DNA from 3 places in the Enterobacter sp. SCRI0065 genome. Region 1 is predicted to be linked to each of the others. Evidence: riboswitches for the same ligand, from Rfam matches in the RefSeq annotation. Region 1 holds a riboswitch; each other region holds the start of a gene.
The links. A riboswitch is a leader RNA that binds a small molecule or an ion and turns the genes downstream of it on or off. The one in region 1 is predicted to bind thiamine pyrophosphate.
Positions count from the first base shown of each region.

Region 2: linked by a shared signal. The riboswitch ahead of thiM (hydroxyethylthiazole kinase) and the one ahead of thiC (phosphomethylpyrimidine synthase ThiC) in region 1 are both predicted to bind thiamine pyrophosphate.
Region 3: linked by a shared signal. The riboswitch ahead of thiB (thiamine ABC transporter substrate binding subunit) and the one ahead of thiC (phosphomethylpyrimidine synthase ThiC) in region 1 are both predicted to bind thiamine pyrophosphate.

Region 1 is NZ_JCBAJB010000019.1:14,999-24,868, forward strand. It holds gene thiH (2-iminoacetate synthase ThiH) at 1-861, opposite strand, end outside; gene thiG (thiazole synthase) at 861-1,628, opposite strand; gene thiS (sulfur carrier protein ThiS) at 1,630-1,830, opposite strand; gene AC6EMZ_RS22940 (HesA/MoeB/ThiF family protein) at 1,814-2,569, opposite strand; gene thiE (thiamine phosphate synthase) at 2,562-3,197, opposite strand; gene thiC (phosphomethylpyrimidine synthase ThiC) at 3,197-5,092, opposite strand; TPP riboswitch at 5,176-5,284, opposite strand; gene rsd (sigma D regulator) at 5,338-5,835, opposite strand; gene nudC (NAD(+) diphosphatase) at 5,931-6,704, shown strand; gene hemE (uroporphyrinogen decarboxylase) at 6,744-7,808, shown strand; gene nfi (deoxyribonuclease V) at 7,818-8,489, shown strand; gene AC6EMZ_RS22975 (YjaG family protein) at 8,531-9,121, shown strand; gene hupA (nucleoid-associated protein HU-alpha) at 9,308-9,580, shown strand; gene AC6EMZ_RS22985 (DUF1481 domain-containing protein) at 9,592-9,870, shown strand, end outside.
Region 2 is NZ_JCBAJB010000002.1:428,503-438,372, reverse strand. It holds gene AC6EMZ_RS07900 (nucleoside permease) at 1-1,207, shown strand, start outside; gene AC6EMZ_RS07895 (ADP-ribosylglycohydrolase family protein) at 1,204-2,208, shown strand; gene AC6EMZ_RS07890 (PfkB family carbohydrate kinase) at 2,205-3,161, shown strand; gene AC6EMZ_RS07885 (GntR family transcriptional regulator) at 3,135-3,881, opposite strand; gene thiD (bifunctional hydroxymethylpyrimidine kinase/phosphomethylpyrimidine kinase) at 3,931-4,731, opposite strand; gene thiM (hydroxyethylthiazole kinase) at 4,728-5,498, opposite strand; TPP riboswitch at 5,534-5,630, opposite strand; gene AC6EMZ_RS07870 (hypothetical protein) at 6,209-6,718, shown strand; gene AC6EMZ_RS07865 (diaminobutyrate--2-oxoglutarate transaminase) at 6,997-8,373, shown strand; gene AC6EMZ_RS07860 (pyridoxal phosphate-dependent decarboxylase family protein) at 8,392-9,858, shown strand.
Region 3 is NZ_JCBAJB010000004.1:295,359-305,228, reverse strand. It holds gene AC6EMZ_RS13950 (sugar efflux transporter) at 1-447, opposite strand, end outside; gene sgrT (glucose uptake inhibitor SgrT) at 569-721, opposite strand; gene sgrR (HTH-type transcriptional regulator SgrR) at 809-2,464, shown strand; TPP riboswitch at 2,501-2,601, shown strand; gene thiB (thiamine ABC transporter substrate binding subunit) at 2,633-3,616, shown strand; gene thiP (thiamine/thiamine pyrophosphate ABC transporter permease ThiP) at 3,592-5,202, shown strand; gene thiQ (thiamine ABC transporter ATP-binding protein ThiQ) at 5,186-5,890, shown strand; gene AC6EMZ_RS13920 (DedA family protein) at 5,887-6,654, opposite strand; gene araC (arabinose operon transcriptional regulator AraC) at 6,783-7,625, opposite strand; gene araB (ribulokinase) at 7,963-9,672, shown strand; gene araA (L-arabinose isomerase) at 9,683-9,870, shown strand, end outside.

The DNA.
Region 1 (9,870 bases):
AAACGCGCAGATAGTTTGAACCAGTTGGCGCTCGTCCATGATTGATGCGGGTTCGATGCCTCCGGTGCAGGGCCTTAATCGGGGAAATGAGATGGAATAGCGGCTCTGCCAGTACTGTTGCTGAAGCCATAAAAGATGCTCCGCGACCATATAACAATCTACCCGCCAGCTGTCCGATAGGCCAATCAGCGCGCCGAGCCCAATTTTATCGATTCCTGCGCGGCCAAGCCTGTCTGGAGTTTCAAGACGAAAGAGGAAATCCTGTTTCTTGCCTTTGAGGTGATGCTGAGCGTACATTTTTTCGTGATACGTCTCCTGATAAACCATCACGCCATCCAGCCCCAGCGTTTTCAATTCAGCGTACTCTTCTGTGGAAAGCGGCTGAACCTCTATCTGTAATGACGAGAACTGACGGCGAATGTCGGGGAAATGCCGGCGAAAATAATCCATTCCTACTTTTCCTTGATGCTCACCGGTCACCAGCAGCACATGTTCGAAACCCATCTCCCGAATTGCCGCGCATTCTCGCGCAATCTCAGCGTCATCGAGCGTTTTACGCTTGATACGATTGCTCATCGAAAAGCCGCAATAGGTACAGTTATTGGCGCAAAGGTTGGACAGATAAAGAGGCACATAGAAACTCACCGTGTTGCCAAAGCGCTGACGGGTCAGCCGTTGTGCGCGCTGTGCCATGGGCTCAAGATAATTGCTGGCGGCGGGGGAGAGCAGGGCCATCATGTCGTCGCGGGTGGGATGACGCGCATGTAATGCGCGCTCCACATCGGCGGGCGTTTTGCCGTTGATGCGCATCCGAATATCATCCCAATCCAACTGTCGCCAGCGGTCAGTAAACGTGCTCATCAAAATGCCTCCAGAAATCCGGTCAGCGGGCTGGTTGCCTGTGCCTGATAGCGACGTGCGCCAGCGCCAGAGTGCCGCGCCAACACGCCCGCTTCTACCGCCAGGCGAAACGCACGGGCCATCATTATCGGATCTTCTGCGACCGCAATTGCCGTATTCACTAAAACCGCGTCAGCGCCCATTTCTAGCGCCTGTGCCGCATGACTCGGCACGCCAATTCCCGCATCGACCACGACCGGTACCGTCGCTTGTTCAATAATGATTTCAAGCATGGCGCGCGTTTCCAGCCCCTGGTTTGAGCCAATCGGTGCGCCGAGCGGCATCACGGCCGCGCATCCTACCTCCTCCAGCCTTTTGCATAAGACCGGGTCAGCGCCGCAGTAAGGCAACACGGTAAACCCCTGCTTGACCAGAATCTCAGCCGCTTTAAGCGTTTCGATAGGATCCGGTAATAGCCAACGCGCATCAGGATGGATTTCCAGTTTCAGCCAGCTTGTCCCCAGCGCTTCCCTTGCCAGCTGCGCGGCAAAAACGGCTTCTTCCGCAGTCTTTGCGCCAGAGGTATTGGGTAGCAGCATTACGCCTGCCTCAAGCAGCGGTGCGAGTATGGCATCGCTATGATGACGCAGATCCACGCGTTTCAGCGCCAGCGTCACCAGTTGACTCCCGCTCTCGTGGATGGCTTCTACCATCAGTTGAGGCGAGGCGAATTTCCCTGTGCCGGTGAAGAGATGTGATTCAAAGATTTTATCTGCAATACGTAACATATCAGCCTCCCGCGATGACCTGAAAAAGCAGGATTCGATCGCCGTCGCGCACCTGCTGAAGCTCCCACTGCTCACGCGGCAGGATCTGTTGATTAAGTGCCAGAGCCATTCCTGGTTTTAGCTGGCGGAGTTGTTCAAGCAGCGTTGAGATTGTGAGCCCGTCAGTGCATTGCATTGGCTCATCGTTAAACAGGATCCGCATGATGGCCTCCACAAACCCGACAGCCGTTGGCGCGTTGTAACGCCAATTGCCGCCAGCTACCCGATCGCGCATCGAAGAGACGCAGCGTGTTGCGTGCGGTATCTATCTCGCTGAGTAGCTTGATGGCTTCTAGCGCCTGTAACGTACCCATGACGCCAACAACTGGGCCAAGAATGCCCGCCGTGCGGCAGTTGCGCTGAGGTTCTTCGTCATCTGGCCACAGGCAGCGATAGCAGCCCTGCGTCCACGGTGGCGTCAGCACCATCATTTGTCCGCCAAAGCCTACGGCGCTGGCCGTGATGAGTGGCTTACCCAGAACCACGCAGGCGGCGTTAATAGCCTGACGCGTTGCCATGTTATCGGTGCAATCAAGCACCACGTCGGCCAGCGAAATTTCATGATGCAGTGCTTCTCCTTCGAGCCTCTGCTGGCGAGCAAGAATCTGAATATCAGGGTTCAACTGGCTAAGCCTTCGCTTTGTGACCTGTGCTTTTGGCTGACCAAGGTCATCGATCGTGAACAGAATTTGCCGCTGCAAATTGCTCAGATGGATATCGTCGTCGTCGGCTAATACCAGAGTGCCAATACCTGCACCTGCCAGATACTGCGCTGCCGGAGCACCTAATCCACCCAGCCCGATGATCAATACCCGGCTGGCGAGCAGCTTCTGTTGCCCGTCGATGGCGATATCTTCCAGAAGGATCTGGCGGCTGTAGCGCATAAAGTCGCTGTCACGCATCGCCTGCTCCTGCCAGCTTCAGCAGCTGAGCTGTGGCAGCCTGCCAGTCAGCTGCCTGAGTGATGGCGCTGACCACCGCGATGCTACCCACACCGGTTTTCAATACCGCAGGAGCGCGGTCAAGGCTGATGCCGCCGATAGCCACCGTCGGGTAATCCGCCAGACGTTCGATATGTCGTGCCAGTTGTTCCAGTCCTTGTGGCGATGAAGGCATCTGTTTGGTCTGGGTGGGGAAAACATGACCGAGGGCGATGTATGAGGGACGTGCCGCCAGTGCGATGTCGATTTCCATATCATCATGAGTCGATACGCCCAGACGAAGGCCAGCATGACGAATGGCATTGAGATCGGTGGTTTCCAGGTCCTCCTGCCCCAAATGTACACCGTAGGCCTGATGCTTAATGGCGAGTTGCCAATAGTCATTGATAAAAAGACGGGCATCGAAACGGCGACCGAGCTCAATGGCGGTTAACACGTCACCTTCGACCTCCGCATCGGTTTTATCTTTAATACGCAACTGGAGTGTTTTTACACCCGCATTTAACAAGCGAGCAATCCACTCCACACTATCGACAACCGGGTAAAGACCTAAACGAAAAGGTACCGGTGGAAAATCAGGCTGGTACATTATGCCTCCTCTTTTTTGAGGTAGATTTCGCCACCTTTGGCGCGGAAGTTTTCTGACATATCCGCCATGCCCACTTCAATCACCTGCTTTGCGGCGTAGTCGCGCACTTCCTGGCTGATTTTCATTGAGCAGAACTTTGGTCCGCACATAGAGCAGAAGTGGGCAACTTTGCCGGATTCCTGCGGTAGCGTTTCGTCGTGGTAAGCGCGGGCGGTAAACGGGTCAAGCGCCAGATTAAACTGGTCTTCCCAGCGGAATTCGAAGCGCGCCTTAGACATGGCGTTGTCGCGGATTTGCGCGCCAGGATGGCCTTTTGCCAGGTCGGCGGCGTGAGCGGCAATTTTGTAGGTAATTAGCCCCTGCTTAACGTCTTCTTTGTTTGGCAGACCGAGGTGTTCTTTTGGCGTGACGTAACAGAGCATCGCGCAGCCGAACCAGCCGATCATCGCCGCACCAATGCCAGAGGTGAAATGGTCATAGCCAGGCGCGATATCTGTGGTTAGCGGGCCTAGCGTGTAGAACGGCGCTTCGTGGCAGTGCTCCAGTTCTTCGGTCATGTTGCGGCGAATCATCTGCATTGGCACGTGTCCCGGGCCTTCGATCATGACCTGCACGTCATACTCCCAGGCGATTTTGGTCAGTTCGCCAAGCGTATGCAATTCGGCAAACTGCGCTTCGTCATTGGCATCACGAATGGAACCTGGACGCAGACCATCGCCCAAAGACAACGAAACGTCATAGGCCGCGCAGATTTCGCAGATATCGCGGAAATGTTCGTACAGGAAGTTTTCCTGATGATGCGATAGACACCATTTCGCCATAATGGAGCCGCCACGCGAGACAATTCCGGTCAGGCGTTTGGCGGTCATCGGTACGTAGCGCAGCAGAACGCCGGCATGAATGGTGAAGTAGTCGACGCCCTGTTCTGCCTGCTCCAGCAACGTATCGCGGAACGCTTCCCAGGTGAGATCTTCGGCAATCCCGTTCACTTTCTCCAGCGCCTGGTAGATCGGGACCGTGCCGATCGGCACTGGGCTATTGCGCAGGATCCATTCCCGGGTTTCGTGAATATAGCGGCCTGTCGAAAGGTCCATTACCGTATCCGCGCCCCAGCGCGTTGACCAGACCAGTTTCTCTACCTCTTCTTCGATGGAAGACGTCACCGCCGAGTTGCCAATATTGGCGTTTACTTTCACCAGGAAGTTTCGGCCTATGATCATCGGTTCCGATTCCGGATGATTGATATTGGCAGGAATAATGGCGCGACCGGCGGCTACTTCGTCGCGGACAAATTCAGGCGTGATGTTCTCGGGCAGACGAGCGCCAAAGCCTTCTCCCGGATGCTGGTGGCGTAAAATTTCACTGCGAATACGCTCGCGGCCCATGTTTTCGCGGATAGCGATGAATTCCATTTCTGGCGTGACCTGGCCCTGACGCGCGTAATGCAGCTGAGTCACGCACATGCCTACTTTTGCGCGTTTGGGGGTGAGCAGGCCGGTAAATCGCAGGTCATCAAGGCCATCGTCGGCCAGACGTTGTTTGGTATAAGCGGAGCTGCGTACGGTCAGCGCGTCGCAGTCGTTGCGTGCATCAATCCACGGCTGGCGCAATTTTACGAGTCCCTGTTGGACATTGATGGCTACGTCGGTATCGCCATATGGACCTGATGTGTCGTAGACCGGCACTGCTTCGTTATCTTCAAATTGCGGATTATCTCTGTCGCCACTAACGAGCGTTGGGCTGAGCTGGATCTCGCGCATAGGTACGCGGATATCGGCCTGTGAGCCGTTGATATAAATGCGTTTTGAGTTGGGGAAAGCGGTGCCTTCCAGCGTATCGATGAAGTGTTGGGCTTGCGCGCGTTGCTCGCGGCGGGTCAGTTTAGGTATAGACATAGCTCATTCCAAAAAAGAAAAGGAAGTGGCTTGTCAGACGACGGATGAAGCAAGAGGAAGGATCGCCCACGGGCGATACAACAACAAGTTTGACTCTTGTTCCCTTCGCAGGTCTTAACCTGATCAGGTTCCGCGGATCCCGAATTAACGGTCTCAGCCCGGCTTTCGCACTGGGCACTCCGACAAGAATTTGCTCCCCTAAAACAGGAGCATTGGTTGTAAACTATACGTTAATGATGAATAACTCAAGCTGGGCGAGCGATACTATCTTCGTTGCTGGTGTTCAGGTTGTTATCCAGTGCAAGCGCAATCAACGTATCTTCTAACGTGAAGCGTGCTTCCAGCGCTTCGCCGAGATCGGACAGGGCCTGCTGGAACTCAAGGTAGTTGTCATGATCTATGGCGTTTTCGAGCGTTGAATCATAGTAATCCATGATCTGCTGGGTATTCGCCTCCAGCTGTGGGTAGAGCTTAGTGGCGGCTAAATACGGATGAGTCCCTTCCATTTCTCGGATAATGCGTTCATAAATATTAAAATGACCGTCGGAAAGGTAGTCGACAAGGCTCTGACAAAAATTATCCAGCGCTTTTTCATTCAGGCGCATATACGATTCTTTGCCAGGCTTAATGCCTACCAGGTTGTAATAGGCAACGAGTAAATGTTTGCGCACGTGAAGCCAGCGATCGACCAGTTTATTACTTCCTCCAACGCGCTCTGTCAGGCTTTCTAGCTGGTTTAGCATGTTTGACTCCGCAAGGTTAAGGTTAAAAGCTGCCCACCTAAAATGTAAGAATAATGTAACCAACATGCCTGTGAAGCAAAGGTTGTGCAATAGATATGGATCGTATAATTGAAAAATTAGATCGTGGCTGGTGGATCGTCAGTCATGAACAAAAGCTATGGTTGCCTGGCGGAGAAATACCTTATGGCGACGCAGAGAATTTCGATCTTGTGGGGCAATCTGCACTTAAGATTGGCGAATGGCAGGGCGACTCTGTGTGGTTGATCCAACAACATCGACGCCACGATATGGGATCGGTTCGTCAGGTTATCGATCTTGATGCAGGGCTGTTTCAGCTAGCCGGACGCGGCGTGCAGTTGGCCGAGTTTTATCGCTCGCATAAGTTCTGTGGCTATTGTGGTCACGCAATGCGCCCAAGCAAAACCGAATGGGCATTGCTTTGCAATCACTGCCGTGAACGTTATTACCCGCAAATTGCGCCGTGCATTATCGTGGCGATTCGTCGCGATGATTCTATTTTGCTGGCACAGCATGTCCGCCATCGTAACGGCATCCACACCGTGTTGGCTGGCTTTGTTGAAGTCGGCGAAACGCTTGAGCAGGCGGTCGCTCGTGAAGTGATGGAAGAGAGCAGTATCAACGTTAAAAACCTGCGTTACGTCACCTCCCAGCCGTGGCCGTTCCCGATGTCACTCATGACGGCGTTTATGGCTGATTATGACAGCGGCGACATTGCGATCGACCCGAAAGAGTTGCTCAATGCCAACTGGTATCGTTATGACGATTTACCGTTGCTCCCGCCGCCAGGCACCGTGGCGCGCAGGCTGATAGAAGATACGGTGGCGATGTGTCGGGCCGAGTACGAATGACATGATACACTGAGGCCATAACGCTTAAGGAAATGCAAAATGACCGAACTGAAGAACGATCGTTATCTGCGTGCGCTGATGCGCCAACCCGTTGACGTCACCCCAGTGTGGATGATGCGCCAGGCGGGACGCTATTTGCCGGAGTACAAAGCCACGCGTGCGCAAGCGGGCGATTTTATGTCGCTGTGCAAAAATGCGGAGCTGGCTTGCGAAGTCACCCTGCAGCCGCTGCGCCGCTTCCCGCTCGATGCGGCGATCCTTTTTTCAGACATTCTGACTATCCCGGACGCGATGGGCCTTGGCCTGTATTTCGAGACGGGCGAAGGTCCGCGCTTTACCTCGCCAATCAAGAACAAGGCCGATATCGATAAACTGCCGATTCCGGATCCGGAACAAGAGCTGGGCTATGTGATGAATGCGGTTCGTACCATTCGTCGCGAGCTGAAGGGCGAAGTACCACTGATCGGTTTCTCCGGTAGCCCGTGGACTCTGGCGACCTATATGGTAGAAGGCGGTAGCAGCAAGGCCTTTACCGTAATCAAAAAAATGATGTATGCCGAGCCACTGGCCCTCCACGCGCTGCTCGATAAGCTGGCAAAGAGCGTCACGCTTTATCTCAATGCGCAGATTAAAGCAGGCGCACAGTCAGTGATGATCTTCGACACCTGGGGCGGCGTGCTGACCGGGCGGGATTATCAGCAGTTCTCACTGTATTACATGCATAAAATTATAGATGGCCTGCTGCGTGAAAACGAAGGTCGTCGTGTGCCGGTCACACTGTTCACCAAAGGCGGCGGACAGTGGCTGGAAGCTATGGCGGCTACCGGCTGCGATGCGTTGGGTCTCGACTGGACGACAGATATCGCCGATGCCCGTCGTCGCGTAGGTGACAAAGTCGCGCTACAGGGCAACATGGACCCGTCTATGCTTTATGCTCAGCCTGCCCGTATTGAAGAAGAAGTTGCCTCTATTCTGGCCGGTTTCGGTCAGGGCGAAGGTCACGTCTTTAACCTGGGTCACGGTATTCATCAGGATGTTCCGCCAGAACACGCTGGCGCTTTTGTGGAGGCGGTGCACCGACATTCTGCCCAGTATCATCTTTAAGGAGTAGTTATGGATCTCGCGTCGTTACGCGCTCAGCAAATCGAACTTGCCTCGTCAGTGATCCGTGAGGATTGTCTGGATAAGGACCCGCCGCAATTGATTGCTGGTGCCGATGTCGGATTTGAGCAGGGCGGAGAAGTGACGCGAGCGGCGATGGTGCTGTTGACGTATCCTGCGCTTGAACTGGTTGAATACAAGGTAGCGCGTATCGCTACCACCATGCCTTATATTCCTGGCTTTCTCTCCTTTCGTGAGTATCCCGCGCTGCTGGCAGCGTGGGAACAGCTCTCACAAAAACCTGATTTACTGTTCGTTGACGGCCACGGCATCTCTCATCCCCGCCGTCTGGGCGTTGCCAGCCATTTTGGCTTGCTGGTGGATGTCCCAACGATTGGCGTCGCCAAAAAACGTCTGTGCGGTAAATTTGAACCACTGTCTGCCGAACCTGGTGCGCTCGCTCCCCTGATGGATAAAGGTGAGCAGTTGGCATGGGTCTGGCGCAGTAAAGCGCGTTGCAATCCGCTGTTTGTCGCTACCGGACATCGGGTGAGCACGGATAGCGCGTTGGCGTGGGTGCAGCGCTGTATGAAGGGCTATCGTTTACCTGAGCCGACTCGCTGGGCTGATGCAGTCGCATCCGCGCGTCCGGCATTCATTCGTTGGCAGGAAATTCAGCGGTGATTGAGTTAAACTGCGGCTAATTTCCGATTCGAGACATCATCATGTTACAAAACCCAATTCATCTGCGCCTTGAGAAGCTGGAAAGCTGGCAGCATGTCACCTTTATGGCTTGCCTGTGTGAGCGCATGTATCCCAACTATGCTACGTTCTGCAAGCAAACCGAATTTGGTGAAGGCCAGATTTATCGTCGAATTCTGGACCTGATTTGGGAAACGCTAACGGTCAAAGACGCAAAGGTGAATTTCGACTCTCAGCTTGAAAAGCTGGAAGAGGCAATTCCTTCGGCGGACGACTACGATTTGTATGGCGTCTATCCGGCAATTGATGCCTGTGTTGCCTTAAGTGAATTGGTGCATTCCCGTCTGAGCGGTGAAACCCTGGAGCATGCCATTGAAGTCAGCAAGGCGTCGATCACGACCGTTGCGATGCTGGAAATGACTCAGGAAGGTCGCGAAATGACCGACGAAGAGCTCAGAGTAAACCCAGCGGTGGAGCAAGAATGGGACATTCAGTGGGAAATATTCCGACTTTTGGCCGAGTGTGAAGAACGCGATATTGAGCTGATAAAAGGGCTACGAGCGGACCTGCGCGAGGCTGGTGAGAGCAATATTGGTATAATGTTTAACCAGTGAGACAATAAAACGTGATTTAACGCCTGTTTTGTCACACCTCGACTCTTCCCTTCTGCCCCCCGTCTGGTCTACATTTGGGGGGCGAAAAAAAGTGGCTATCGGTGCGTGTATGCATGGGAGTGCTTTTTTGGCATTTTCGTCGCACTCGATGCTTAGCAAGCGATAAACACATTGAAAGGATAACTTATGAACAAGACTCAACTGATTGATGTAATTGCGGACAAGGCTGATCTGTCTAAAGTGCAGGCTAAAGCTGCACTGGAATCCACCCTGGCTGCTATTACTGAGTCTCTGAAAGAAGGCGATGCTGTACAACTGGTTGGTTTCGGTACCTTCAAAGTGAACCACCGCGCTGAGCGTACTGGCCGCAACCCGCAGACCGGTAATGAAATCAAAATTGCTGCTGCTAACGTACCAGCATTTGTTTCTGGTAAAGCTCTGAAAGACGCAGTTAAGTAAGCCGCGTGGCAGTGAACAGTTTTACCAAGGGGGCGGTTTCGCCCCTTTTGTCCGTCTGGCGCGCAACGTTGGCGCTGGCGGGCATACTGTTGCTCTCTGCCTGTAGTCATGATTCCTCTCTGCCACCGTTCACCGCCAGCGGCTATGCTGACAACCAGGGTGCGGTGCGTATCTGGCGTAAAGACGTCAGTGGCGAAGTCCATCTTCTTTCTGCGTTCAGTCCGTGGCATAACGGTGATACCTCCACAGCGGAATACCGCTGGCAAGACGATACGCTGTCGCTGATCGAA
Region 2 (9,870 bases), on a different contig from region 1:
GCTATGGCTCTGGCTGAGCAAAAGCGGATTTACCGCTGGGGAAATTGGCTGGTCGTATGCCTGTACCGCGATTGCCGCCATCCTCTCGCCGATCCTTGTAGGATCGCTGACGGACCGGTTCTTCGCCGCGCAAAAAGTGCTGGCAGTATTGATGTTTGCCGGTGCTGTCCTGATGTACTTCGCCGCGCAGCAAACCGAGTTCAGCACCTTCTTCCCACTGCTGCTGGCCTACTCGCTCACTTATATGCCCACCATCGCGTTGACTAACAGCATCGCCTTCGCCAATGTTGACGACGTGGAGCGCGACTTCCCGCGTATCCGCGTAATGGGCACCATCGGCTGGATTGCTTCTGGCCTGGCATGCGGGTTCCTGCCGCAGATGATGGGATACGCGGATATTTCTGACAGCAATATTCCGCTGCTGATGACGGCGGCAAGTTCGGCGCTGCTCGGCGTGTTTGCGTTCTTCCTGCCGAACACGCCGCCGAAAAGCACCGGTAAAATGGACGTTAAAGTCATGCTGGGTCTGGATGCCTTGATCCTGCTGCGCGATAAAAACTTCCTCGTGTTCTTCTTCTGTTCGTTTCTCTTTGCGATGCCGCTGGCCTTTTACTACATCTTCGCCAACGGATACCTCACCGAAGTAGGAATGAAAAATGCCACTGGATGGATGACGCTCGGTCAGTTCTCCGAGATCTTCTTCATGCTGGCGCTACCGTTCTTCACTAAGCGCTTTGGTATCAAAAAGGTTCTGCTGCTAGGCCTTATCACGGCGGCGATCCGCTACGGCTTTTTCGTCTTTGGCGGCGCAGACGAATACTTCACCTACGGCCTGTTGTTCCTCGGTATTTTGCTGCACGGTGTGAGCTACGACTTCTATTACGTGACCGCGTATATCTACGTGGACAAAAAAGCGCCGGTACATATGCGTACCGCCGCACAGGGCTTGATCACGCTGTGCTGTCAGGGCTTTGGCAGCCTTTTAGGCTATCGGCTGGGTGGCGTGATGATGGAAAAGATGTTTGCGTACAAAGAGCCCGTGAATGGTTTGACCTTCAACTGGGCCGGAATGTGGGCGTTCGGCGGCATCATGATTGCCGTTATCGCCGTGCTGTTTATGCTGTTTTTCCGCGAATCGGATAAAGAGATCACCGCTATTGAGGTGGTCGATAACGATACTGCGCTGACACGAGGGGAAGTTAAATGAAAGCAGAACGAATTCTCGGTGCCCTTTACGGGCAGACGTTGGGGGATGCGATGGGTATGCCGTCGGAACTGTGGCCACGAAGCCGTGTAAAAGCACACTTCGGCTGGATTGATCGCTTTTTGCCAGGCCCTGCTGAGAATAGCGCCGCCTGTTATTTTGGGCGCGCGGAGTTCACGGACGACACCTCAATGGCGCTCAGTCTTGCTGATGCCATTATTGAGTGCGACGGCGAGATTGATGCCGATGCCATCGGCAGACACATCCTGCTGTGGGCCGTAGAGTTTGATGCGTTTAATAAAAATGTCCTTGGGCCCACCTCAAAAATCGCCCTGAGTGCTATCCGCGACGGCAAACCAGTGAGCGAACTGGAAAATAACGGCGTGACCAATGGTGCCGCCATGCGCGCCTCCCCGCTGGGCTGTCTGCTGCCCGCCACGCGGCTTGAACACTTTGTCGCGCAGGTCGCACTGGCTTGTAGCCCTACGCATAAATCGGATCTGGCGATTGCCGGTGCCGTGGTGATTGCCTGGGCGATTTCCCGCGCGATTGATGGCGAAAGCTGGCAGAATATTGTCGACGCGCTTCCCGGTATTGCGCGCTACGCGCAAGAGTCGAAAGTGACCACCTTTAGCGCGTCGCTTGCCGCACGCATTGAACTGGCGGTCAAAACGGTACGGGACGCCAACGGCATTGACTCCGCCAGCGAAGCGATTTATCAGTTGGTCGGGGCTGGCACCAGTACCATTGAATCCGTCCCCGCCGCGATTGCTATGGTCGAACTGGCGGGTACCGATCCTAATCGCTGCGCCATCTTGTGCGCCAACCTCGGTGGCGATACCGACACCATCGGCGCGATGGCCACGGCCATTTGTGGTGCGCTGCATGGGGTTAAGGCCATTGATCCGGCTTTGAAAGCAGAACTTGATGCCGTCAATCAGCTCGACTTCGGGTATTACTGCGAAAGGTTGCTGCACTATCGGGAACAGAGAGAGGGAGTATGAATACAGATCTCTGCGAGCGTATCGATACCTTAAGCGCGCGGCGTCCGATAACGGTTTTGGGGGCAGCGGTGATCGACGTCATTGCCGACGCTTACGCCCTTCCCTGGCGCGGTTGCGATATCGAGCTTAAACAGCAGGGCGTTAATATTGGTGGCTGCGCGCTGAATATCGCTATTGCACTCAAGCGACTCGGCATCACGGCACAAAACGCACTCCCGGTGGGGCACGGCGTGTGGGCGGATATCATTCGTCACGCGATGGCAAAGCAGGATCTGCACAGTGCCGTTGACGCTGAAAGCGGCGATAACGGCTGGTGTCTGGCGCTCGTTGAGCCTGACGGTGAACGTACCTTTATGTCGTTTAGCGGCGTAGAAAATCAATGGCAACAGCGTTGGCTGGACGCGCTGACGGTACCGCCGCAAAGCCTGGTGTATTTATCTGGCTATCAGCTCGCCTCGCCGTGTGGAGAATTGCTGACATACTGGCTGGAAAAACTGACCGATATCACTGCATTTATCGATTTTGGTCCTCGCATCGAGGATATTCCAGCTGCGCTGATGTCGCGCATCATGGCCTGTAAACCGATAGTGTCATTGAATCGTCAGGAGGCGCACATCGCCGCCGTACGCCTGGGCGTTGAGGATGATTCTCTGGGTATGGCGTGGCAGCAGCATTATGGTTGCCCGCTGATTGTGCGTCACGATAAAGACGGAGCGTGGTATTACGACGCCGAAAAGACCGGCCATGTCCCGGCGTTCCCGGCAACCGTGGTGGATACCATCGGCGCGGGTGACAGCCATGCTGGCGGTACGCTCGCCGGACTGGCGGCGGGTTGGCCGCTTGCAGACGCGATATTACTGGGAAATGCGGTGGCCGCGTGGGTGGTTAGCCACCGTGGCGGAGACTGCGCGCCAACGCGCGAGGAATTACTCCTCGCATACAAAGACGTATAAATCGCTGCGACAGTAGCTAATGCTGTACTCAATCGGCCGGTGCTGCTGGTCAAGCGCAACTTGCTTGATCACCAGCACCGGTATTTTGTCGTCCATTTTAATGTGCATCTGGAATTCGCTATCAGGCATTCGCGCACTCACCCGAGAACGCGTCCGCTGCGGAAAGATATTCTGGCTGCGAAAGTAGTCATACAGCGAAATGCCAATCGCATCCGGATCGTGAATGAGCCCGACCGGCACCCAGGACTCCTCAATCGATACCGCATCGTCATCAACATAACGAATACGTTTAAGCATAAAGACCTCGCTCTGCGGCGCGATCGACAGCTCTGCCGCCACGTCATCAGGGCATTTTATCACGCGTTTGTTGACCCAGAGCGTGTCAGGCTTTTTACCGCGCAGCACCACCTGCTGAGAAAATCCGCGCGCCTCTTTAAGCGAATATTCAAAGATATTATTGATTTGTGTGCCATAACCCCGGGCGCGGGTGACGACACCTTCCTGTTCCAGCGCCTGCATCGCTTTGCGCACGGTGATACGAGATACTCCAGTCAACTGGCTGAGATCGCGCTCACCGGGCAAAATATTGCCATGCTCCAGCAAGCCAGTGCGGACGGCATTTTTGACCGTCTCGGCAAACTTGAGGTACAGCGGGGTATTATCTGGCGCTGCGAAGCGTTCACTGAGCTGAGCGATTAACCGGGTATGCGCTTGTTCCATCTCTGTTTTCCAGGCCGAAAGTCCTTATCCATTATACTACCTGAGCGCCTTACCACCACGCATGAAAATGGTGTACCGGGCCAATACCGTGACCCACCTCCAGACTATCGGCTTTCGCCAGCGCAGCAGAGAGCCAGCCTTTTGCTTCCTGCACCGTATCGGCCCAGTTTTCATGGCGCGGGCGCAAGGCTGCCAGGGCAGCGGAGAGCGTACAACCGGTGCCGTGGGTATTTTTGGTTACTACACGCGCAGCTGTAAAACGCTGCGCGCCTTCGCGGGTAAAGAGCCAGTCCGGACTTTCTGCATCATCCAGATGTCCTCCCTTCATCAGCACCGCTTCACAGCCTAGCGCCAGCAGCGCATTGCCCTGCTCTATCATCTCCGCTTCATTACGTGCAGGAGGCGTATCAAGCAATGCGGCGGCTTCAGGGAGATTGGGGGTGATCAGCGCGACGTGCGGTAGTAACTTTTTCCGCAGCGACTGCACCGCCGAGTGCGAAAGCAGCGGATCGCCACTTTTGGCCAGCATAACCGTATCCAGAACCACGTTTTGCACGCGGTAGCGTTTAAGACGCTCTGCCACCGCTTCAACGATATCCGTTTCTGCCAGCATCCCGATTTTGGTGGTATCAATGCGCACATCGCTAAAAACAGAGTCCAGCTGTGCCGCCACAAAATCAGGTTCAATGCGATAGACCGATTGCACACCACGCGTGTTTTGCGCCACCAGCGCGGTAATCACCGAACAGCCATACGCCCCCAGCGCCGAGAAGGTTTTAAGATCCGCTTGAATCCCCGCGCCGCCGCTTGGATCGGTACCAGCGATGGTCAAGGCATTAATGCGTTTCATGACTGCGCCTCCAGATTCCATAACGCGTCGATAAAGGCTGAAGCAAAGCTGCCCGGACCATGGCTTTGCGCCGCAGCACGCTCGCCCGCTCGCTTCATAAAACCGCATGCAGCGGCAATGTTATCCAGTCGATCGCCCGGGAGTGAACAGGCAGCGGCTACGACAGCGGAGAGCGCACAGCCGGTTCCCACGACCCGCGTCATCAGGATATCGCCTCCGGCAACGGTTCGCGTGCGTTGCCCGTCGGTGATGTAATCCACTTCGCCCGTCACGACGATGATGGCGTTAGTCTGGCGTGCCAGCGCCTGCGCTGCGGGTAGCGCACTGGCCGCGGAATCGGTCGTGTCGACGCCACGCCCACCGGCGCTCATTCCTGCAAGCGCCATGATCTCAGAGGCATTACCGCGAATGGCTGTGGGTTTAAGCGTCAGGATTTGCTGGCAAAAACGAGATCGAAATGCAAGCGCGCCCACTGCCACCGGATCGAGCGTCCAGGGCTTACCAGCGGCCACCGCACTTTCGATTGCGCGGCGCATGGATTGCGCACGAGGAGAAGTCAGCGTGCCGACGTTAATCAGCAGCGCATCGGCTAATGTCGCAAACTGTTCAGCTTCTTCGGCTTCTATGACCATCGCAGGAGATGCCCCTAGCGCCAGCAAAACGTTGGCTGTAAAGGCCTGCACCACATCATTAGTCATGCAGTGGGTCAGCGGAGAACGAGTGCGGAAGTGATGTAAGGCATGTAAATCGAGCAGGTCAGGCTGCATGGTTTCGCTCCTGCCTTGCGTGAAGAAGCGATAACCGGGAAGGCATCTGACTTCCCTACGCTGGCATTATCCAGATCAGGTGGTACGGGTATTTCTCAGCCTTCACGTAGAAGGGCACCCCGAGTCATTGTGTAAAACAAAATATTTCAGCTAGCGTAGAAGATGCCAGCAACGAAAGCAAGTACCTCAAGCTACCGTTTATTAATCACCTCGCTCAACCTAACGTAAAAGGCTTCAAATAATGTCTACATTAAAACACATTGATTATATAAAGATTAATTTCGCCCATCCTACTATATATTCTTCAAAATAAACCCACTCACTTAGTAAGACATTGAGATACAACACGTTATGTTGCAGATGGGATTAATCCTGGCTTATTACCGATTCGTGTCAAACCTGATCTACATCAAGATTATCAGCCTCACCTTACGGGATAGTAGCCCGGCGTAGCTATTACAGATACGCGCTGAATGTAATAAAGTACAGAGGCGAGTAATTGAACATTAATTATCACTCACGTCTTTGTCTATAATCATAATGATGGTAGCCAATGTTAAAAACAATTATCGCTTCGGCAATAGTCTCTATTGCACTTGTCGCTACAGGCGTTTTTATTGGTGTCATATATAAAAATACGGTCATCAGTCTGGCGGGTAACTGCCAGGACGAGTAACGTCAGTTTAAGCACATAGAATTAGGGTAAGTTAATGAAAAAAATATTAATGGTATTCATCACCGCCACGTCTGTTATTGCGCTTTCGGGATGCACAACGGAATCACAGCGTATCGCTAACTGTACCAATACCGGCGTGAGTCTTGATACCTGTTATAAGGTCGAACACGATAACCAAAATGTGAGTCGTGCTGCTGCACTTCAGAACGCCTATCAGCGCTCCGATGAATACGCAAAACAATACGATGCTAAACATCATCACCAACATGTTGACCAACATGCGCAGGCGGCACATGTTGCTGACCCTTTGCGCGAGGCGTCATTCTCTGCGAATGGAATCAACGCCACGGTGAGCAACGGCTTCTTTACCGCGACAATCAATGGCAAAAAAGCGACGGTTAAACGTTTTAATGCCAATGCCTATGAGCTTAGAGGCGCAGGCTACATCCTCTCTGTTACGCTTGATGAAAACGGTATTACGGATGCCTCCTGGAATAAAACCAAAGGGCGAGATCACGGCCTGCTGCAGGTTGTACAAAAATAATTGTATCGTCAGCCCTATTCTTCATAGGGCTTAATATTATCTGGCGTAATAATTTTACATAGGTTTACGCCCGTCATGCCTTAATAAAACCACATCAAAAACAATGGCTAACCCCCCTTCACTCAACGCATTTTTATTGTAACAAAACAGTAAACAAATTAACCATTGAGCCACGTGCCAAAAGGCTCTATATTGGCCCCGATTTTTCCATGACCCATCTTTCTTTTAACTATTTATTCAATCGAGGCGCTAAAGGCAGCCCCGGTTGTGGGAGTGATATGATGACGGATAAAGTCCGTATTGACACCGCAGATGCCCATAAAAGCAACGAAACCTATCTGGCCCGTCAGGCCGAGTTTGAATCGAACGTCAGGAGTTATCCTCGCAAACTGCCTTTAGCGATTACTAAAGCAGACGGCGTGTGGATAACCGATGCAGATAATAAAGAATACCTTGACTGTCTTGCAGGCGCTGGCACCCTCGCGCTTGGCCATAACCATCCTGATGTGCTGAAAAGCATCCAAAATGTCATTACCAGCGGCTTGCCGTTACATACACTGGATCTGACGACTCCGTTGAAAGACGAGTTTTCTGAATACCTGCTCTCCCTGCTACCAGGTCAGGGCAAAGAATATTGCCTGCAGTTTACCGGCCCATCCGGCGCTGACGCCGTTGAAGCTGCGCTGAAGCTTGCAAAAAAAGTGACCGGTCGTAGCAGCATTATTAGCTTCTCCGGCGGCTATCACGGCATGACCCACGGTGCATTGTCCGTTACGGGCAACCTGTCGCCGAAAGAAGCGGTCGATAACATGATGCCGGAAGTGCAGTTCATGCCGTATCCGCACCAGTACCGTTGCCCACTGGGTATCGGCGGTGACGCGGGCGTGAAAGCGCTGACCTATTATTTTGACAACCTGATTAACGACGTGGAAAGCGGCGTACGTAAACCTGCGGCGGTGATTCTGGAAGCCGTTCAGGGTGAAGGCGGCGTTAACCCGGCCCCTGCCGAGTGGCTGCAACGCATCCGCAAAGTGACTCAGGAACACGGCATTCTGCTGATCCTCGATGAGGTTCAGGCAGGCTTTGCACGTACCGGTAAGTTCTTCGCGTTTGAACACGCGGGTATTGAGCCAGACATCATTGTGATGTCCAAAGCCGTTGGCGGCGGTCTGCCGTTGGCCGTTCTTGGCATCAAAAAGCAGTTCGATGCATGGGCTCCAGGCCACCATACCGGTACTTTCCGTGGCAACCAGCTGGCGATGGCTACCGGCCTGACCACGCTGAAAATCCTGAAAGATCAGAACATCGCTGACAAAGTGGCCGCTCAGGGCGAATGGCTGAAAGATCAGTTAACCGAACTGCAGAAACGTTATCCGGTGATCGGCCACGTACGTGGTCTGGGCCTGATGATCGGTATCGAGATCGTTAAACCGAACGAAGCCGCTGACCATATGGGCTGCTTCCCGGGCGATGGCGACTTGTCTGCGCTGATCCAGAAGAAATGCTTCGAAGCAGGTTTAATCCTGGAGCGCGGTGGTCGTGATGGTGTTGTGTTGCGCCTGCTGCCGTCCTTGCTCATTAACGAGCAAGAGCTGAAAGTATTCCTGGATAAATTTGAGCAAGCGTTGCTTGCCGCGGGCGTTCGCCCGGTATAACCGGAGTTGTTGACAAAGATGTCTGATTCAAACCCAATTCTGTCGTCTTCGGCGCAAAGCATCGAAGCGTACAAGCAGGCAATCGAGCAGAGCAGCCAGGCCGTTATGCAGTGGCTGCAGCAGTCCGAAATGTATCAGGGGAAAACGGTCGCGGAACTGCGCGAGAATATCTCCCTGAGCTTCGGTCAGAAAGGCCTCGGCAACGAGGCCGCGATTGCGCGTGCCGTTGAGTATTTCCTGAAAGACAGTCTGTCCGTACACCATCCTCAATGTGTGGCGCACCTGCACTGCCCAAGCCTGGTGGTAAGCCAGGCAGCGGAAGTGCTGATTAACGCGACCAATCAGAGTATGGATTCCTGGGACCAGAGCCCGTCTGCAACCATCATCGAAATCAAACTGATTGAATGGCTGCGTACCCGCGTGGGTTATCAGGCTGGCGACGCCGGCGTGTTCACCAGCGGTGGAACCCAGAGCAACCTGATGGGGCTGATGCTGGCACGTGACGCGTTCTTTGCGCGTCAGGGCCACTCCGTCCAGCAGGATGGTCTGGTGGGCGATCTGCGTAAGATCCGCGTGCTGTGCTCCGAAAACGCGCACTTCTCCGTGCAGAAAAACATGGCGCTGATGGGCCTGGGTTATCAGTCCGTGGTTCAGGTTAAAACTGACGAATTCTCGCGCATGGATCTGACCGATCTGGCAGCGAAAATTGCGCAGTGCCATGCTAACGGCGAACAGATTCTGGCGATTGTGGCCACAGCGGGTACGACCGACGCTGGCGCTATCGATCCCCTGCGCGCGATCGCTGAACTGGCGGCGAAGCAGAATATCTGGGTTCACGTTGATGCGGCCTGGGGCGGCGCGCTGCTGATGTCCGAAAAGTATCGCGATTACCTGTACGGCATCGAACTGGTGGATTCCATCACCCTGGACTTCCACAAGCAGTTCTTCCAGACCATCAGCTGCGGTGCATTCCTGCTGAAGGAAGCGCGTCACTACGAGCTGATGCGTTATCAGGCGGCGTACCTGAACTCTGAGTTCGACGAAGAGCAAGGCGTACCGAATCTGGTGTCTAAATCACTGCAGACCACACGTCGCTTTGACGCGCTGAAGCTGTGGATGAGTCTGGAAGCGCTGGGTCAGGAGCAGTATGCCGCGATCATCGATCATGGCGTCACGCTGGCGCAGCAGGTTGCGGCCTATGTGCAGGATCAAGAGGCGCTTGAACTGGTTATGCAGCCGCAGCTGGCGAGCGTGCTGTTCCGCTTCCGTGGGCAGCAGACGCTAAACGATGCCGCCGTTGCATTGTTGAACCAGAGAATTGGTGATGCATTGCTCGACTCAGGCCGCGCTAACGTGGGCGTCACTGAGCACAACGGTGTCACCTGCCTGAAGCTGACCCTGCTTAACCCGACCGTGACGCTGGAGGATATAAAAATCCTGCTGTCTCTGGTTGAACGCACAGCACAAGAAATCCTGGCAAAATAAACGTGTATTTCG
Region 3 (9,870 bases), on a different contig from region 1:
CTGAGCACGCATAACCGAGCTGAACATCACCACTTCTCGCGCCGAGCTATCGGCATACTCACGCGCCAGCGCAAAGAGCTGCGGCATGGCGGCATTCGCCAGCGATGCCAGCAACACACCACAGGTGATAAGTGTCAGATAATGACGGCTAAAGGCGAACAGCAGCGCGTTGCCAACAGCCATTGCGCAGCAAAACAAAATGAGCTTACGCCTGTCGCCCTGGCTGTCCGAACGCTTAGCCAGCCACAAGCTCACTAAAATCCCGGCAATGGCGTTAACGGTGTAAAAAAGCCCCACCCAAAACGGCTGCGCGCCGACTTCCCGGCTTAGGAACAGACTTAGCGTCGGAGCCTGCAACGCCCCCGCGATGCCCATCATAAAAGCCACCAGCATAAAAGCGGCATACACGCCGTTCAGGCGGCGGCCCATTGTCATCAGCCAGAGCATGCGCAGTTCCTTGTCAAAGAAGAGTCAAAATTGGATGGAATGATAAACGAAAAAAGCCAGCAAAAACATTTTGCTGGCGGGTGATAAGCACCAATACTCAGTCACACATGATCGAGGCAAGTCAGCGTTCAGAGGTCACTTGCGTCACTTCCCACTGCATCAATTCCTCAAGCATTTTCAGCCGCACCTCTGGGCGCTGGCGGGCCAGCCAGGACACTCCTTTGATCGCTGAAAAGTACCGCTGATAAAATTGACACGTAGTAGACCTCTTCATATTCGCCTCCTCACTTCATCGAAAGTGATTATTGGCTTAATATAGGGATTAATAAATTGCTGGTTTTTTGTCAGGAGTTCCCCTTTTATGCCTTCTGGTCGTCTGCAACAACAATTTATCCGCCTGTGGCAATGCTGCGAGGGCCAGTCACAGGAGACAACCCTCAACGAGCTGGCCGAGCTGTTAAGCTGCTCGCGCCGTCATATGCGCACGCTACTCAACACCATGCAGCAGCAGGGCTGGCTCAGTTGGGAAGCCGAAGCAGGACGCGGCAAACGCTCACGCCTGTCCTTTCTGTATACCGGGCTGGCCTTACAGCAGCAGCGCGCCGAAGATTTGCTGGAACAGGATAAAATCGATCAGCTGGTACAACTGGTGGGCGACAAGGCCGCGGTGCGCCAAATGCTGGTGTCGCATCTTGGGCGAAGTTTTCGTCAGGGACGCCATATCCTGCGCGTCCTCTACTATCGCCCGATGAAAAATCTTTTACCCGGCAGCGCGTTGCGTCGTTCAGAAACCCATATGGCGCGGCAAATATTTAGCGGTCTGACACGTATAAATGAGGAAAATGGGGAACTAGAAGCAGACATTGCGCACCACTGGCAACAGCTTTCGCCGCTGCACTGGCGATTTTTCCTGCGGCCCGGCATTCATTTTCATCATGGCCGAGAACTGGAAATGAGTGATGTCATTGCCTCTCTCCAGCGCGCCCGCGAATTGCCGCTCTTTTCTCATATCGCAAAAATTCACTCGCCTACAGCCTGGACGCTGGATATTGAACTTGCCGAACCAGACAGATGGCTACCGTGGCTCATGGGCTATGTCCCGTCGATGATTCTGCCGCACGAGTGGCAATCAATGTCCAGCTTCGCCAGCCAGCCTATTGGAACCGGGCCGTATGCGGTGACGCGAAACAATAATAACCAGCTAAAAATCCGCGCTTTCGACGACTATTTTGGCTATCGCGCGCTAATTGATGAAGTCAACGTCTGGGTCCTGCCCGAGATCAGTGAAGAGTTTAGCCCCGGTCTGACGCTGGAAGGCCCAACCGAAGGCGAAAAAGCCGTTGAAAGCCGCCTTGAGGAAGGCTGCTATTATCTGCTATTCGATGCCCGTACCCACCGGGGCGCCAGTCATGAAGTACGTCAATGGATAAGCCGTATTCTGGCACCCGCTAATCTGATCTATCAGGCAGAAGATCGGCATCAAACCTACTGGTTCCCGGCATACGGCCTGCTCCCACGCTGGCATCATGCCCGTCCGGGATGCGGAGAAAAACCGGCAGGGCTTGAGACCATCACCCTGACCTATTATCGCGAACATGTTGAACACCGGTTTATCGCCAGAATTATGAGCAAGCTGCTGGCGGCAGAAAACGTCAAGCTGGAGATCCAGGAAGTTGATTACGACGAGTGGCATCGTGGCGATGCGGTGAGTGATATCTGGCTTAACAGCGCCAACTTCACCCTTCCGTTAGACTTCTCCTTGTTCTCGCACCTGTATGAGATCCCACTCATCCAGCACTGCATTCCCCGCGACTGGCAACAGGACGCTGCGCAGTGGCGATCGGGCGACATGAACCTGGCCGTCTGGTGTCAGCAGCTTCTGGCACAGCAGGCGATAGTACCGCTCATTCACCACTGGTTGATGATTCAGGGACAGCGCAGCATGCGCGGGTTACGCATGAACACTTTAGGCTGGTTCGACTTTAAATCCGCCTGGTTTGCGCCACCAGAACCATAATCCTTTCGTAATATTCACCAAATCATTACAATGCAAACGTTCTCAACGGGGTGCGGCATCGATGATGTGCGCTGAGATAATACCCGTCGAACCTGATCCGGATAATGCCGGCGAAGGGATTTGAGGCTGTCTCTCAAAATCCTTTGCCACTCAACTATGAGGTGCAAAGTGTTAAAAAAAGTTCTTCCTCTGCTGGCGCTGTTTGCGCTGCCTGCTTTTGCTAAACCTGTACTGACGGTTTACACCTATGACTCTTTCGCCGCCGACTGGGGCCCAGGCCCGGTGGTCAAAAAATCCTTCGAGGCCGACTGCGGCTGCGAACTGAAATTCGTGGCGCTGGAAGATGGCGTATCGCTGCTGAACCGTCTGCGTATGGAAGGTAAAAACAGCAAAGCCGACGTGGTGCTCGGTCTCGACAACAACCTGCTTGAAGCGGCCTCGCAAACGAAGCTATTTGCAAAGAGCGGTATCGCCCCTGACGCGGCCACCGTGCCGGGTGGCTGGAAAAACGACACGTTCGTGCCTTTCGACTATGGTTACTTCGCGTTTGTGTATGACAAAAACAAGCTCAAAAACCCACCAAAAAGCCTGAAAGAGTTAGTTGAGAGCGATCAGAAATGGCGCGTGATTTATCAAGACCCGCGCACCAGTACGCCGGGCCTTGGCCTGCTGCTGTGGATGCAGAAAGTGTACGGCGACAACGCTCCAGAAGCCTGGCAAAAACTGGCGACGAAAACCGTCACCGTCACCAAAGGCTGGAGTGAGGCCTATGGTCTGTTTCTGAAAGGTGAAAGCGATTTAGTACTGAGCTACACCACCTCTCCGGCCTATCACATTATCGAAGAGAAAAAAGATAACTACGCGGCGGCTAACTTTAGCGAAGGCCACTATTTGCAGGTTGAAGTCGCCGCTCGAACCGCCGCCAGCAAACAGCCGGAGCTTGCCGAGAAATTCCTGAAATTTATGATCTCTCCGGCATTCCAGAATGCGATCCCCACCGGCAACTGGATGTATCCGGTCACCGACGTGACGCTGCCTGCGGGCTTTGACTCACTCACCAAACCGCAAACGACGCTGGAATTTACACCTCAGCAGGTCTCTTCCCAACGCGCAGCATGGATCGGTGAATGGCAACGCGCCGTCAGCCGCTAATTCCCGGCTGGCTCATCCCTGGGCTGATTGCTGCCACGCTAATGGTCGTGGTCAGCGCAGGGGCGTTCCTCGCGCTAGGGTTAAACGCACCGGAGAGTGACTTTCTCGCTCTCTGGCACGATAGCTATCTTTGGCACGTCGTTCGTTTCTCTTTCTGGCAGGCGTTTCTCTCCGCCCTGCTTTCCGTCGTGCCCGCCATTTTTCTGGCTCGCGCCCTGTATCGTCGCCGTTTTCCTGGCAGGAACGCGTTGATACGCCTGTGTGCAATGACGCTAATCTTGCCCGTGCTGGTGGCCGTTTTTGGCATCCTCAGCGTGTACGGACGCCAGGGTTGGATTGCCGCGCTCCTGAACGCTTTTGGCATCGAATGGACGTTTTCACCCTACGGCCTTCAGGGAATCCTGCTGGCGCACGTCTTTTTCAATATGCCGATGGCCACACGATTATTTTTGCAGGCGCTCGAGAACATACCCGGTGAGCAACGCCAGCTCGCCGCGCAGCTTGGCATGCGCGGCTGGTCGTTCTTCCGCTTTGTCGAATGGCCGTGGCTTCGTCGTCAAATCCCGCCGGTTGCCGCGCTGATCTTCATGCTCTGCTTTGCCAGTTTTGCCACCGTGCTTTCGCTCGGCGGCGGCCCGCAGGCCACGACCATCGAGCTCGCCATTTATCAGGCGCTTAGCTACGACTACGATCCGGGCCGTGCAGCGCTGCTGGCGATGATTCAAATGTTCTGCTGTCTTGGGCTGGTGCTGCTGAGCCAGCGTCTAAGCAAAGCCATTGCCGTCGGCAGCCATCAGATAAGCGGCTGGCGCGACCCGCAGGATTGCCTGCGCAGTCGCCTGTCCGATATCACCCTGATCGCGCTGGCGCTGTTGCTTTTACTGCCGCCGCTGCTGGCGGTGGTCGTTGATGGTCTGAACCTGAATCTGATTTCCGTGCTGCAACAGCCGGTGCTGTGGCAAGCGTTGTGGACGTCTCTGCGCATTGCGCTGGGGGCAGGATTATTGTGCGTACTGCTGACCACCATGTTGCTGTGGAGCAGCCGCGAACTTTACGCTCGCGGTGCAAACACCGCCGGTCAGGCGCTGGAATTGAGCGGTATGCTGATTCTGGCAATGCCCGGCATCGTGCTGGCGACCGGTTTCTTTTTACTGTTCAACAGCACCGTTGGGCTGCCAGAGAACGCCGATGGCATCGTCATTTTCACCAATGCACTAATGGCTATCCCTTACGCGCTCAAGGTATTAGAAAACCCGATGCGCGACATTAGCGCCCGATACACCTTACTCTGTCAGTCGCTGGGAATGCAGGGCTGGCAAAGGCTGAAGGTGATTGAGCTGCGTGCGCTCAAACGCCCTCTCGCACAGGCACTGGCTTTTGCCTGCGTGCTGTCGATTGGGGATTTCGGCGTCGTCGCGCTGTTTGGGAATGAAGATTTCCGCACTCTGCCTTACTGGCTTTACCAGCAAATTGGCTCTTATCGCAGCCAGGACGGTGCCGTCACGGCCCTGTTACTCTTGCTGCTGTGCTTTACCTTATTTACCGTTATCGAAAAACTTCCGGGGCGTGATGTTAAAACTGACTGATGTAACCTGGCTTTATCAGCACCTGCCGATGCGCTTTTCACTGTCCGTTGGTCAGGGCGAAACCCTCGCTATCCTCGGCCCCAGCGGGGCGGGAAAAAGCACGCTGCTCAGCCTGATTGCAGGCTTTCTGCCGCCAGCAAGTGGGTCCATCGTCATTGATGCTAAAGATCATACCCATACGCCGCCGTCGCAACGCCCGGTCTCGATGCTTTTTCAGGAAAATAACCTTTTCACCCATCTGACGGTGCGCCAGAACATTGCACTAGGGATGAATCCGGGCCTTAAGCTAACAGAAGCCCAGCGTCAGAAACTGGACGTTATCGCCCAGCAGATGGGGCTTACGGAATTTATCGAGCGGCTGCCAGGAGAGCTCTCCGGCGGCCAGCGTCAGCGGGTAGCGCTGGCACGCTGTCTGGTGCGCGAGCAGCCGATTCTGTTGCTCGATGAGCCCTTCTCTGCCCTCGATCCCGCCCTAAGGCAAGAGATGTTGCAGTTGGTGAAGGACGTGTGTCAGCAAAAGCAGCTCACCCTGTTGATGGTGTCACATAGCGTGGAAGATGCCGCCAGCATAGCGGCGCGATCGGTGGTCATTGCTGACGGGCGTATCGCCTGGGATGGCGATACGCAAGAACTGGTTAGCGGAAGAGCCAGCGCATCGACGCTGTTAGGGATCGCGTCGGCCCCTTAACGACTCACGACCTTCAGCAGAATTTCGCCATATACTGGCATCAGCGGATGTCGGATGAGCGTCACCAGCGCCATCACGGCGACCCCGAGCATTAAGGGTGCCAGCCAGAAAAGACGGTGACGCGGCAGATAATGCGTCAGGCGATCCGTTCCCGCTTTTGCACTGCGCCACAAGCGCCAGCACAGCCAGACCGCCAGCCACAGCAGCAGCGCGGTCGCTAACAGCAACCATTTGAAATTCCCGCTCTGTACATCGGCAGGAATATCGATCGCCGCCCCCGCGAGAATACCGGGCAGGAAATAGAACGGAGGCCAAAACACGCAGCCAATAATATTGGGCAGGATAAATTTTGCGACCGGAAGATCCAGCATCCCTGCCACCATCGGCACAAGCGGACGCGTTGGCCCAACAAATCGGCCGACCAGAATGGTAAACATGCTGTGCTGATGCAGCGCATGTTCCGTTTTATCGAGCAGCGCCTTGTTCTTTTTCATGAACGACCAACGGTGCAGCGGCTTTTTAAAGCGCCAGCCCAGCCAGAAAGAGAGCCAGTCGCCCAGCAAACAGCCGACAATACCGGCCATCCACGCCTGCCAGAAATTCACCTCGCCGCTGCCGATCAGCGCGCCAAGGCCCGCCATCATAACCGTGCCGGGTAAAATCAGTCCGACCAGCGCCAGCGATTCAAGAAAAGCCACCAGCGCGACGGCGATCAGTGAATAGATGACGGACTGAGTAATAAAATGTTCCAGCAATTCCTGCATAACGGTTCCGGTCAGATAACAAAGCAGGGATTCTGCGAAGCCACACCTGCTGCGTCAAGATATCAATTGTCTGAATAGTTTACCGGGAGCTGCCAGACTTCACCTGGTTGTTTCGTTTTTTTTACTTTTTATTCACAGCCAGCGCGGAATTCGCTCGGGCTGGCGCCGGTACATTTTTTAAATACGCGGGAGAAATAAAGCTGATCTTCAAAGCCGACGTTACGACCTACCGTGGCGATTGGCATTCGCGTGGTACTGAGCAACAGTTTTGCCTGACTGATACGCTGATCCTCACGCCAGCTCAGCACGCTCACGCCAAGCTGCTGGCGAAAAAGATGCGACAGGCGCGACGGCGACAGGCAAACGTGCTGAGCCACGCCCGCGATATCAAACTGGCTGTCAGCCAAATGATCGCTAATGTACTGGCAGGCCTCTCGTACGCGGTTATCCAGCGGCGGATTGAGCGATTCATTTATCGCCTCCATACGTCGTAATAACAGTTGCTCCAGCAGGTTGATCGCCAGCAGCTCGGCATAGCGCCCCCCGACCTGGGCATCAATAATTTGGGCAAAGAGTTCACGGAACTGCGCCTGATGCGCTTCATCGGGACGATAAAAACCGGTATGCGCGAACATTGCGGGCCACGATAGCCACTCCTGCCAGTACGCGCGAGGGCGGAAATAGACCCACTGGTGATACCACTCTTTCGCATCCGGATGGCGTCCGTAATGATGAATCTCGCCCGGCGGAAACAGCAGGATATCCCCAGGGCGACAGACAAACTGCTGGTCGCCATTTTTGATGACCCCCTCGCCGCGCACGGTGAGATTCAGGATATAGCCTTTCATTCCCAACGGTCGATCAACAAAAAAGTCGAGATACCCTTCCGATTCAATGGGGGTCAATCCCGCCACCAGATGGGCATTAAACGAATAGCCCGGCAGCAGGGGATCGCTTTGTGTTTCGGCCATAAATGCAGTACTCCCGGCGGTCAAGAAGGAAACAAATTGTCCATATCGATAAAAGCCGGGGGAAAATAGCACCAAAAAGGTCTCGAACGATATACGCTCTCTTTTCGGCCCGCCATATTTCAGCCTTTACCCCTGATTTATCCGCTACATCGTGTGAATGAGCAGTAACAAAAGTGTCTATAACTACGGCAGAAATGTCCACATTGATTATTTGCACGGCGTCACACTTTCCACCGTAACAGCCATTTAATCCATAAGATTAGCGAATCCTGCCTGACGACTTTCTCCTTCAATCTCTAATGTTCATGGATACCCGTTTTTTTGATGGAGCAACACAATGGCAATTGCGATTGGCCTCGATTTTGGCAGTGACTCGGTACGCGCCCTGGCAGTGGAGTGCCGTACGGGTCAAGAAATAGCAACCAGCGTTGAGTGGTACCCGCGCTGGCAAGAGGGGCGCTACTGTGACGCGCCAAACAACCAGTTCCGTCATCATCCGCGCGATTACATCGAATCGATGGAAGCGGCGATCAAAAGCGTGCTGGCGGCGTTAAGTGAAGATCAGCGGGAGCAAATCGTCGGCATTGGCGTAGACAGCACCGGTTCAACGCCTGCGCCAGTGGATGCCGAAGGCCGCGTGCTGGCCCTGCGCCCAGAGTTTGCCGATAACCCGAACGCCATGTTCGTCCTGTGGAAAGACCACACCGCGGTGGAAGAAGCCGAAGCCATCACCCGCCTGTGTCATCAGCCAGGCAAGGCGGATTACTCCCGCTATATCGGTGGCATTTATTCCAGCGAATGGTTCTGGGCGAAGATTTTACACGTCACCCGCGCTGACCGCGCCGTGGCGCAGGCCGCCGTCTCCTGGATTGAATTGTGCGACTGGGTTCCTGCCCTGCTTTCTGGCACCACCCGTCCGCAGGATATCCGTCGTGGCCGCTGTAGCGCCGGGCATAAATCGTTGTGGCACGAGAGCTGGGGCGGTCTGCCGCCAGCAGCGTTCTTTGATGAACTCGACCCGCTCATCAACCAACATCTGCACTATCCCCTGTTTACCGACACCTGGACCGCTGATATCCCGGTAGGCACGCTGAATGAAGAGTGGGCCAAACGCCTGGGACTGGCGCAAAGCGTGACGATTTCCGGCGGCGCGTTCGATTGCCATATGGGCGCAGTCGGTGCGGGTGCGCAGCCGAACACGCTGGTCAAAGTGATCGGCACGTCTACCTGCGACATTCTGACTGCCGATAAAGCCAGCGTGGGAGACCGCGCGGTAAAAGGTATTTGTGGCCAAGTCGACGGAAGCGTCGTACCTGATTTTATCGGCCTCGAAGCGGGCCAATCGGCCTTTGGTGATATCTACGCCTGGTTTGGCCGCGTGCTGGGCTGGCCGCTGGATCAGCTGGCCGCCACGCATCCTGAACTGAAATCGCAGATTGAAGCCAGCAAAAAACAGCTGCTGCCTCAGCTCACCGAAGCATGGGCAAAAAATCCGTCTCTCGACCATCTTCCGGTGGTGCTCGACTGGTTTAACGGTCGTCGTACGCCGGTCGCCAACCAGCGCCTGAAAGGAGTGATTACCGATCTCAATCTGGCCACCGACGCGCCAGCCCTGTTTGGCGGTCTGATTGCGGCTACCGCCTTTGGTGCTCGCGCCATTATGGAGTGCTTCACCGAACAAGGCATCGCCGTCAATGAAGTCATGGCCCTTGGCGGTATCGCCCGTAAAAATCCGGTGATCATGCAGACCTGCTGCGACGTGTTAAATCGTCCACTCCAGATTGTCGCCTCCGATCAGTGCTGCGCGCTGGGTGCCGCGATTTTTGCCGCCGTCGCCGCAGGCGTTCACGCCGATATCCCTGCCGCGCAGGCACAGATGGCGAGCGCCGTCGAAAGCACGCTTCACCCGCGCGCGCAGCAAGCACAACGCTTTGAACAACTCTATCAGCGCTACCTGCAATGGTCGAAAAGCGCCGAGCAACATTATCTCCCTGTCGCCGCCCCGGCCAAGAACACCGCGGACACTACGGCAACCCTGACACATTAAGGACTCAATAATGACCATTTTTAATAATTATGAAGTGTGGTTTGTCATTGGCAGCCAGCATCTGTACGGGCCGGAAGCGCTGAGCCAGGTCACGAAACACGCTGAACATGTTGTCAATGCGCTGAACGCTGAAGCTAAGCTGCCATGCAAACTGGTACTCAAGCCGCTTGGCACAACCCCGGACGAAATCACCCATAT